DNA from 3 places in the Hydrogenophaga sp. L99 genome. Region 3 is predicted to be linked to each of the others. Evidence: predicted binding sites of a transcription regulator. Region 3 holds the regulator's gene; each other region holds the start of a gene.

Region 1 (3,485 bases), 1.7 Mb from region 3:
TGTCGTTCACCACTTTCAGGAACGGCACCACACCTTGTGATTCGCCGTTGGTGCCCTTGATGTGGCTGCCCAGCGCACGCACACGGGTCCAGTCGTTGCCCAGGCCGCCGGCAAACTTGGACAGCAGCGCGTTTTCCTTGATCGATTCGTAGATGCCGTCGAGGTCGTCGGGCACGGTGGTCAGGTAGCAGCTGGAGAGCTGCGAACGCAGCGTGCCGCTGTTGAACAGCGTGGGCGTGGACGACATGAAGTCGAACGACGACAGCACTTCGTAGAACTCGATCGCGCGGGCTTCGCGGTCAATCTCATTGAGCGACAGGCCCATGGCCACGCGCATGAAGAAAGCCTGCGGCAGCTCGATGCGGCTCTTGCGCACGTGCAGGAAGTAGCGGTCGTACAGCGTCTGCAGGCCGAGGTAATCAAACTGCAGGTCGCGCTCGGGCTTGAGCGCGGCGCCCAGGCGGGCCAGGTCGAACTGTTGCAGGCGTTCGTCCAGCAGGTCGTTCTGAACGCCCTTTTTGATGAACTGGGGGAAGTAGTCGGCGTAGCGCGCACCCATTTCGCTGGACGGCACTTCTTCGCCAATCACTTCCTTGACAATGGTGTGCAGCAGCAGGCGCGCGGTGGCGTAGGTGTAGTCCGGGTCTTTCTCGATCAGGGTGCGCGCCGCCAGGATGGACGCTTTGTAGACCTCTTCGATGGGCACGCCGTCGTACAGGTTGCGTTTGGTCTCGGCGACGATGGGGTCGGCCTTGACGTCTTTGCCCAGACCCTTGCAGGCGTCTTCGATCAGGTGCTGCAGGCGGTTCAGGTCGAGCGGCACGCGTTGACCGCCGTCCGTGACGTGCAGCAGGGCCTCGGCTGGCTGGCTCGCTTCTGCCTGGTGGGCGCGTTCCTGGGTGCGGCGCTCGCGGTACAGCACGTAAGCGCGGGCGACTTCGTGGTGGCCGCTGCGCATGAGGCCCAGTTCCACATGGTCCTGCACGTCTTCAATGTGGAAGGTGCCGCCCCCCGGACGCGAGCGCATCAGCGCACGCACCACGTTTTGCGTCAGACCGTCCACCGTTTCGCGCACGCTGGCAGACGCAGCGCCCTGGGTGCCGTGCACAGCCAGAAAGGCTTTCATCAACGCCACCGCGATTTTGCTGGGCTCAAACGGCACCACCGCGCCGTTGCGTCGGATGATCTGGTAGTTGGCGAAAACCGCGCTGGATGAGGCCAGGGACACAGCGCTGGCGGCACCGGCGCCAGACGGGGCGGTTGCGGTGAACATGGGGGCGGTGGATGGGGCAGTCTGCATGGTTCCTCTTTCGATTGTTGTGTTGGGCTTGTCCAACCTGGTGCGCAGGTGGGCGGCCGGACTTCGGTGGGCAGTGACCGGGGTCAAAATCGGTTGAGACGGTGCCGCGTGGCGCACGAACAGCGGTGTTGGCGCGTCGCAGCGGGTCTTGCCGGTGAGAAATGCGCGGTCACTGCGAAAGCGCAGCGCACACTATATCTGGTGTGTCGGGGCTGTTCAAGCCACTACCGGTAGTGTTTGTGGGAATTTTCGTGGCGAAGCACGCTGCGCTTTTCGTCTGGTAAAAAAAGACATCCCTGTGTGCCCATGGGCCGGCCCCGCGCCACGCCGCACACACGCTGGCGTTCTCTGCCTCGGCTCTATTTTGGTCAACATCGGCGGTGGTTTCCGGCCGGTTTGCGGCTGAAACCCCCGTCAAATCAAGCGAAGCGGCGTGGCCATGGCCCCGAAAACTGGCTGGTTTCAAGCGTTGCGCGGGCGTGAAAAAATTGTGTCTTCGGGGAAACAATCGGCCGACCAGCCGAGCCGGGTTTGCAGTTCAGCCCAGTCGAACCCCGGGCCCGGGTCTTGTTTGCGGCCCGGCGCGATGTGTTCGTGGCCCGCAATGTGCGCGATGGGGTAGCGTTCGCCCAATCGCGCGCACAACTGCACCAGGGTGGCGTATTGAGGGGCTTCGAAGCGTTTGCCTTCCAGACCTTCGAGTTCAATGCCAATCGAGTCGTCGTTGCACTGGTTGCGACCCCGCCAGCAAGAGATGCCAGCGTGCCACGCCCGCGCATCGGCGTCGACAAACTGCACCAGCTCGCCGTCGCGCCGAATGAAAAAATGCGCGGACACTTCCATGCCTCGAATCTGTTCAAAGTAAGGATGCGCCGTCCAGTCGAGCCGGTTGGTGAACAGCTGTTCCACCTCGGGTCCCCCATATTGCCCCGGAGGCAGGCTGATGGAATGGATCACCACCAGGTCGATGCTGGCGCCCGGCGGGCGCGGCCCGAAGTTGGGGGAAGGGCAGGCCCGGGCCGCCTGGAGCCAGCCGGCCTGCCACTGCGAGGGCGCTGGCGGGTCGGTGCGGTCAGCTGGCATCGCTGTCGTCGGGTTCGGCGTCTGAAGGCATGGCGATGCCCAGGCGCTGGATGCGGTAGCGCATCTGCCGCAAGTTGAGCCCCAGCCGGGCGGCGGCGGCGGTGCGGTTGAAGTCGGCTTCTTTGAGGGCCTTGAGCAACACCTGGCGCTCCTGATCGTCCAGGTAGGTTTGCAGGTCGCGCGGGATCTCGGCGGGGCTGTCTGGCGCCGCCGTGGGCGTGGCTATAGCGGCAGGCGCGGGCTCGGCGTGTGCTGCGCGCTGTTCGGCGTCGCCGAAATCGCTGGGCTCCAGGGTCTCGCCGCTGCTGAGCGCCATGGCCCGCTGCAGCAGGTTTTCAAGCTCGCGCACGTTGCCGGGCAGTTCGCGCGACTGCAGCCACGCCAGCGCCTCTGGGGAGAGTGCTGGCACCGGCAACCCCGACTCGGTGCATATGCGTTGCAAGAGCGCGTGGGCGAGCTCGGGCAGGTCTTCGCGCCGCTCGCGCAGGGCGGGTGTGCGTAGCTCGATCACGTTGAGGCGGTAAAAAAGGTCTTGGCGGAAATCGCCACTGTGCACCAGGGCGGCCAGATCGCGGTGGGTGGCGCTGACCAGCCGCACGTCGACGGCTTCTTCTTGCACGCCGCCGAGCGAGCGCACCCGCCGTTCCTGAATGACGCGCAGCAGCTTGGCTTGCATGGCCAGGGGCAAGTCGCCAATTTCGTCCAGAAACAGGGTGCCGCCCTTGGCCGCCTGGAAGTAGCCTTCACGGTCTTGGGTGGCGCCGGTGAAGGCGCCTTTGCGGGAGCCGAAGAACTCGGACTCGATGAGGTTTTCAGGAATGGCACCGCAGTTGACGGCCACAAACGGGCCCTTGGCGCGGTGGCTGCATTCGTGCACCGCGCGCGCCACGAGCTCTTTGCCGGTGCCCGATTCGCCCAGGATCAGCACCGGCGCCATGCTGGTGGCCACCTTTTCAATGCGGCTTTTGATTTGCACCACGCAGGGTGATGCGCCGACGATGCGCGCCAGCGAGGCCACGCCGCTCGGCGGCGGTGGCGCCACCGGGCGAGCTGTGCCGTTGCCAGTGCTGTCTGGGCGCCCTGCTAGCGGCAAGCGCTGGCT
Region 2 (3,485 bases), 2.0 Mb from region 3:
CGGCGTCGAGCGCGCGCGGCTCGGAGGTGTCGACGAAGGTCGGCACGCCGTCCTTGATCAGCACGGTCTTGGTGTGGGCGCGGATGGCCGAGGGCGCAACCGGCTTCTGGAAGTGGGGCTGCAGGTCGGTGTGCGAGACGCGGCCCACATGCCAGAGCTGGGTGACGATTTTGCCGCCAGCGGCGTGCACCGCTTTCGTCACGCGCTTCCAGCCATCGAGCTGCTCGGTGCCATACAGGCCGGGCACGTCGGCGTAGCCCTGGCCTTGCTGGGTGATGGCGGTGGCTTCGGTGATCAGCAGGCCGGCACTGGCGCGCTGCGCATAGTACTCGGCCATCAGCGGCGTCGGGATGGCGTCGGGCGCGCGGTTGCGGGTGAGCGGCGCCATGACGATGCGGTTGGCGAGGTGCAGGCCGCCGGCTTGTAGGGGGTCGAAAAGGGTGGTCATGGTTCAACAGAAAATGGAAACGAAGGGTACAGCCTACGGCCAAACCGGCGCGCCTGCCAGCAACCGCTGGACAAGGCCCGGGCGCGGGACGGTTTTGTGGCCGCCGCGCTGCACGCCCTGTGCTTCAGGTCTGCCAACGGATGCGTGAAGGCTTTGCAAGAGGTTCGCCTTTCTGTTGGATCGGCTGCCGTCCCGGTCACGAGGTCACGGGTTGACGATCCGCGAAAAGCAGGGGCGGCTAACGAAGGTGCGGCGGTGTGCGCATCTGCTCGGGCGTGGTGAAGTAGGCTGAAGACGCGCCCATGCGCGCGCGTGCCCGCTCCAGTTCGTGGCGCGCCACGCTGCGCAGGTGGACTTCGTCGGGCCCGTCGAGCAGGTGCAGGGCGCGGCCCCAGGTCCAGAACTGCGCCAGCGGCGTGTCGGGCGAGAGGCCCATGGCACCGAAGATCTGCATCGCGCGGTCCACCACGCGGGTCTGCAGGCCCGCGGCCACCACCTTGATCGCGGCCACCTGCGCGCGCAAGGCCGCGGGCTCGGTGCGCTCCGGGTGGTCGAGCAGCCAGGCGCAGCGCAGCACCAGCAGGCGCGCCTGGTCGATCTCGATGCGCGACCGTGCGATCCACTCCTGGACGTTGGCGTAGTCCGCCAGGTATTTGCCGAAGGTCTGGCGCTCCAGCGCGCGTTCGGTGGCGAGTGCCAGCGCCAGCTCGCACTGGCCGATGGTGCGCATGCAGTGGTGCACGCGGCCCGGCCCCAGCCGAGCCTGCGCCATCGCAAAGCCTTCGCCCCAGCCGCCGAGCAGGTGGTCGGCCGGCACGCGCACTTGGCGGAACACGATCTCGCCATGCCCCTCGGGCGCGTGGTGGTGCACCACGCTGATGTTGCGCACCACGTCCACGCCCGGCGTGTCCAGCGGCACCAGCACCATGCTGTGCTGGTGGTGCCGGGTCTCGGCCGCGGCGCTGTGATCGGGCGCGTTGCGCGCCATCACGATCAACAGCCTGCAATGCGGGTGCGCCACGCCGGTGATGAACCACTTGCGGCCGTTGAGCACGAGGTCGTCGCCCTCGCGCCGCACCGTGGTCTGCAGGTTGGTCGGGTCCGACGAGGCCACGTCGGGTTCGGACATGGCGAAGGCGGATCGGACCGTTCCATGGAGCAGCGGCGTGAGCCACTGCGTGCGCTGCGCGGATGTGGCGAAGCGGTGCAGCAGCTCCATGTTGCCGGTGTCGGGCGCGCTGCAGTTGAACACCTCGGCCGCCCAGTGCAGTTGGCCCATGGCCTCGGCCAGCGGCGCGTAGTCGAGGTTGCCCAGCCGGGTGCCGGGCTCGTCTTCGCGCAGCCCGGGCAGGAACAGGTTCCACAGCCCTTCCTCGCGCGCCAGGGTCTTCAGGTCTTCGAGGAAGGGTGGCGGGTAGTCCCCCTGCTGCACCGCCTGGTGCCAGGCCGCGTTGTGCGGCAGCAGGTAGGTGTGCATGAAGGTCTCCAGCTGCTGCTGGAGCGCCTGCGCCCGGGGGCTGTGATCGAAGTCCATGCCGGGATTCTTCAGGCTCAGCGCGGTCCTGTCAGAACGCGCGTGACAGCCGCACCCGGTTGACGCAGATCAAGCCGGTGAAAGGCCTGAAACGGCGTTGGAAGCTGCGTCGACCTTGCGTCAAATCAAACTACCTATGGTGTCTGGCGGGTATCTTGAACACCATAGGTAGTGTTTTTGATCCAGGAGGCGAGAGCTATGAAAGATGCGATGGTGGTCAGTCTTCCAAGGGAGGTGATCAAGCGTTCGGGCCTGCGCGAGGCCTTCGATGCCGACAAGATCCGGTCCGCGCTGGCGCGGGCCGGCCAGGCCAGCGGCGAGTTCGACGGCGCCGAAGCCGCGCTGTTGTGTGCCCAGGTGGTCAAGGTGCTGATCCACCGCTTCAAGGGTGCGCCGCCCGGCATCGAGCCGATCCAGGACGTGGTCGAACAGACGCTGATCGCGGCCAACCACCTCCAGACCGCGCGCGCCTACATCGTCTACCGCGAGCAGCACGCCACGCTGCGCGCCGACCAGCAGACGCTGGTGGATGTGGAATCGTCGATCAACGAGTACCTCACGCGCGCCGACTGGCGCGTGAACGCCAACGCCAACCAGGGTTATTCGCTGGGCGGGCTGATCCTGAACGTGGCCGGCAAGGTCACGGCCAACTACTGGCTTTCGCACGTCTACACGCCCGAGATCGGGCAGGCGCACCGCGAGGGCGACCTCCACATCCACGACCTCGACATGCTCAGCGGCTACTGCGCGGGCTGGTCGTTGCGCACCCTGCTCAACGAAGGCCTCAACGGCGTGCCGGGCAAGGTGGAGTCGGGGCCGCCGAAACACATGTCCTCGGCCGTGGGGCAGATCGTGAACTTCCTGGGCACGCTGCAGAACGAGTGGGCCGGCGCGCAGGCCTTCTCGTCGTTCGACACCTACATGGCGCCCTATGTGCGCCAGGACGGCATGGATTACGCGGCCGTGCGCCAGTGCATCCAGGAGCTGATCTACAACCTCAACGTGCCCTCGCGCTGGGGCACGCAGACGCCCTTCACCAACCTCACCTTCGACTGGGTCTGCCCCGACGACCTGCGCGAGCAGGTGCCGGTGATCGCCGGGCAGGAAATGCCGTTCTGCTACGGCGATCTGCAGGCCGAGATGGACCTGATCAACCGCGCCTACATCGAGGTGATGACCGAGGGCGACGCCAAGGGGCGGGTCTTCACCTTCCCCATCCCCACCTACAACATCACGCCCGATTTCCCCTGGGAGAGCGAGAACGCGCGGCGCCTGTTCGACATGACGGCCAAGTACGGCCTGCCGTACTTCCAGAACTTCATCAACTCCGAGCTGCAGCCGAACATGGTGCGCTCCATGTGCTGTCGCCTGCAGCTTGATCTGCGCGAGCTGCTCAAGCGCGGCAACGGCCTGTTCGGCAGCGCCGAGCAGACCGGCAGCCTGGGCGTGGTCACGGTGAACTGCGCGCGCCTGGGGCATGTGCACGCGGGCGACGAGGCCGGC
Region 3 (3,485 bases):
ACGAGGCGCCCCGCCATGTCGCTGAGCAGTGAGGACGCCCGGGTGCGCTGGGTCGTGTCGACTGCCATGGCGGTGGCTTTGGTGACGAAGCCTGCGAGCGCCAGCAAGCCAAAGGCGATGATCACCAGCGACACCAGGACTTCGATCAGTAGGAAACCGCGTTGCCCTGAGCGCTGCTTGTGGTGACGTGGGCAGGAGGTCATGACGGACAAGCCTCCTTGAGTGAACGGGCCGATCCGGTCGCCTGGAGCTCGACGCAGCGGGCGGCCACGCCGGACAGGCTGGAGGTGATGCTGAGGGTGGCCGCAGCATCAGGCCTGCCGTTGCCCTGGAAATTGATGGCGTCGACGGCAGATGCGATAGCAACAGAACCTGTGGGGGCCTCATGGGCTTTCAGGGTGGTGCCCCCGGCGGTCAGACGCCATCCCTGGTTCCAGTCCCCGCCTTCCGCCACGATCACGACCTCCGCATTTCGCTTGATGGCTTCCGATCGGGCCGCATTCAGATCATTGACCAGGTCAAATGAGGTGGACTTGATTCGCATGTTGGCGATGGTGTTGCTGAAGCTGGGGGCTGCGAGCGCTGCGAAAATGCCGACGATCGCAATCACGACCAGGGCTTCAATCAGGGTGAAACCGGCGTGTTGCCGACGGCTGCCCACATGGCCCAGAGCTGCCCCTTTGTTCACCAGCAACCCCCTTTGCTGGCACCTTTGGTGCCCTGTGCGTTGAGGGTCAGCGTGCCACATGGATCATTCGCTTGTCCGGCCTTTGGGGCGGCCTGCAACACAAACCCCATTGGCTGGATGTTGTTGACCACGGTGGGCAAAGTGATGTCGTAATGCACGCTGACGGAGGCAGGCACTGCCAAACCCAATGTGACCAGATCGTCTGCGTACAGACGCCGGTCCACCAGATAGTGTTGCTGGCGTGAGGCCACCTCGTACATGAAGGCCTGTGCATCGGCGCGACGGGCTTTGCGCACGTAATCCTGGTAGCTGGGCAACGCAATGGAGGCCAGGATACCGATGACCGCGACCGTGATCATCATCTCTATCAGGGTGAAGCCGCGGTAAAGGCTGATGCGCTGGATGTTCATGGAAAGACGGTGGGTTTACTGAACTGCATCGTAGCGGGCGAAGGGGAAGGGGCTTGTGCCTTTGCGGATGAGCGGCTTGGCCGTCTGGTCCGACGGTGCGCTGTGTGACAAATTGCCTGTGTTTCAGGCTGCCGCGGATTGTGACCCATTGCACCCCCGGCACCTAAATGCTGACCGGCGCATCCCTTCACTGAGGGATGTTCCGCCAGCGGCCAGCGCGCGGGCAGGTCATGCGAATCGCATACTTGCACGTCCCTTCTGCAATACGCCGTTGTGTCAACAGGCGCTGGCCACAAATAGTGCGCAGGTGCTCCTGCTGGCTTTTATTTTCTGGCACTGGTTTTTGAGGAAGGGGGTCTCGTGTCCAGATAAAAACGCGCCATAGGGGAGAGAGATGAAGAGCTGCAAGTGCTCTGGATTCACTTTGGTTGAATCCATGGTGGTCATCGCCATACTGGCTGTCCTGGTGGCCGTGGCCATGCCTGGAATGGCCAGTTTCGGCCATGGCACCCGTCTCTCGGCGTACTCCAACAAATTTTTGGCGGCCTTGTTTTTCGCCAGAAGTGAGGCCATCAAGCGAAATTCCCGGGTGGCTATCTGCAAATCGTCGGATGGGGTGACGTGTGCTGCAGTCGGCAATTGGTCCCAAGGATGGATCGTATTCGCGGATCGAAACAACAATGTGCAACGCGATGCGGGTGAAGCGTTGTTGCTGATGGAGCCGGCCATGCCCGACAACTGGTCGATTTCAGGCAATACACCGGTGGCGAGGTTTGTTTCCTACTCCGGCGCCGGCTCGACTCATCTGGTGAGTGGCGCTTTTCAGGCGGGCACCATCTCCATCTGTCGCAAAACGGAAGTGGCGTCCGTGTCTTCAAGGATCATCATCAACAGTGTGGGGCGACCGAGGACGGTCAGGGTCACGGTGCCATCCTGCTCATGACGGCGGGGCGCCCCTGGACCCCGGTTGCCCGTGCCACCATCGCCTTCCGGTGGTTGAGCACCGTGCGGGTGCTTACTTTCTGACTTCGTCCACCAGCGCCCGAAAATCGTCGATGTCTTCGAAGCTTCGGTACACGCTTGCAAAGCGGATGTAAGCCACTTTGTCGAGCTTTTTCAGCTCGCGCATGACCATTTCGCCCAAGCGTGTGGCGGGCACTTCACGGGCGCCCAGGTTGAGCAGTTTTTCTTCGATGCGTTCGATGGCGGCGTCCACCTGCTCGGTGCTGACCGGGCGCTTGCGCAAGGCCAGGGAGAAGGAGGCGCGCAGTTTGGCCGGTACGTAGTCGACGCGCCGGCCGTCTTTTTTCACCACGGCCGGGAAGCTGACTTCGGGCCGTTCGTAGGTGGTGAAGCGTTTTTCGCAATGGCCGCATTGGCGACGGCGGCGGATGAAGTCCGCATCTTCCGAGATGCGGGTTTCCACCACCTGGGTTTCAAGATGGCCGCAAAACGGGCATTTCATCGGATGAATACCTTCGTTAGGCGGCCGTTCTTCACTTGTAGACCGGGAAGCGCGCGGTCAGCGCGTTCACTTTGGCGCGCACGGCGTCGATGTTGGCCGGGTCGCGTGGGTTGTCCAGCACGTCGGCAATCAGGTGGGCGGTCAGGCGCGCTTCCTCGTCCTTGAAGCCGCGCGTGGTCATGGCGGGTGTGCCAATGCGCACGCCGCTGGTCACCATGGGTTTTTCCGGGTCGTTCGGGATGGCATTTTTGTTGATGGTCATGTGGGCGCTGCCCAGCACGGCTTCAGCTTCTTTGCCGGTGATGCCTTTGGCGCGCAAGTCGACCAGCATGACGTGGCTTTCGGTGCGCCCACTCACGATGCGCAGGCCGCGCGATGTGAGGGTTTCGGCGACGATGCGTGCGTTTGTCAGCACTTGCTGCTGGTAGGCCTTGAATTCAGGCGCAAGGGCTTCCTTGAAGGCCACCGCCTTGGCGGCGATCACATGCATCAGCGGGCCACCTTGCAGGCCGGGGAAGATGGCGCTGTTGATCGCTTTTTCGTGCTGGGCCTTCATCAGGATGATGCCGCCGCGGGGTCCGCGCAGGCTCTTGTGGGTGGTGGAGGTGACCACGTCGGCAAACGGCACGGGGTTGGGGTACACGCCTGCCGCAATCAGCCCGGCGTAGTGGGCCATGTCGACCATAAAGATGGCGCCCACGTCTTTGGCCACCTTGGCGAAGCGTTCAAAATCGATGCGCAGGCTGTAGGCCGATGCGCCGGCGATGATGAGCTTGGGCTTGGACTCGTGGGCCTTGCGCTCCATCGCGTCGTAGTCGATGGCCTCAAAGGCGTCCAGACCGTAGCTGACCACGTTGAACCACTTGCCGCTCATGTTCAGTGGCATGCCGTGGGTGAGGTGGCCGCCTTCGGCCAGGCTCAT

Evidence for each region. Region 3 encodes NrdR, which represses ribonucleotide reductase genes. Its sites were predicted from a motif close to CACNANATNTNGTG; they were not measured.
Region 1: a site for NrdR is predicted at 1,491-1,504, ahead of AC4QBL_RS00930 (ribonucleoside-diphosphate reductase subunit alpha). Genes of this name have one in related genera too.
Region 2: a site for NrdR is predicted at 2,143-2,156, ahead of AC4QBL_RS18920 (ribonucleoside triphosphate reductase). Genes of this name have one in related genera too.

The regions. Positions count from the first base shown of each region.
Region 1 covers NZ_CM178972.1:215,358-218,842, forward strand. The annotation lists gene AC4QBL_RS00930 (ribonucleoside-diphosphate reductase subunit alpha) at 1-1,300, opposite strand, end outside; gene ampD (1,6-anhydro-N-acetylmuramyl-L-alanine amidase AmpD) at 1,763-2,383, opposite strand; gene AC4QBL_RS00940 (sigma-54-dependent transcriptional regulator) at 2,373-3,485, opposite strand, start outside.
Region 2 covers NZ_CM178972.1:3,947,529-3,951,013, forward strand. The annotation lists gene AC4QBL_RS18910 (alkene reductase) at 1-448, opposite strand, end outside; gene AC4QBL_RS18915 (acyl-CoA dehydrogenase family protein) at 687-1,982, opposite strand; gene AC4QBL_RS18920 (ribonucleoside triphosphate reductase) at 2,181-3,485, shown strand, end outside.
Region 3 covers NZ_CM178972.1:1,936,389-1,939,873, reverse strand. The annotation lists gene AC4QBL_RS09240 (prepilin-type N-terminal cleavage/methylation domain-containing protein) at 1-203, opposite strand, end outside; gene AC4QBL_RS09235 (GspH/FimT family pseudopilin) at 200-688, opposite strand; gene AC4QBL_RS09230 (type IV pilin protein) at 685-1,098, opposite strand; gene AC4QBL_RS09225 (hypothetical protein) at 1,375-1,551, opposite strand; gene AC4QBL_RS09220 (GspH/FimT family pseudopilin) at 1,535-2,041, shown strand; gene nrdR (transcriptional regulator NrdR) at 2,114-2,563, opposite strand; gene glyA (serine hydroxymethyltransferase) at 2,595-3,485, opposite strand, start outside.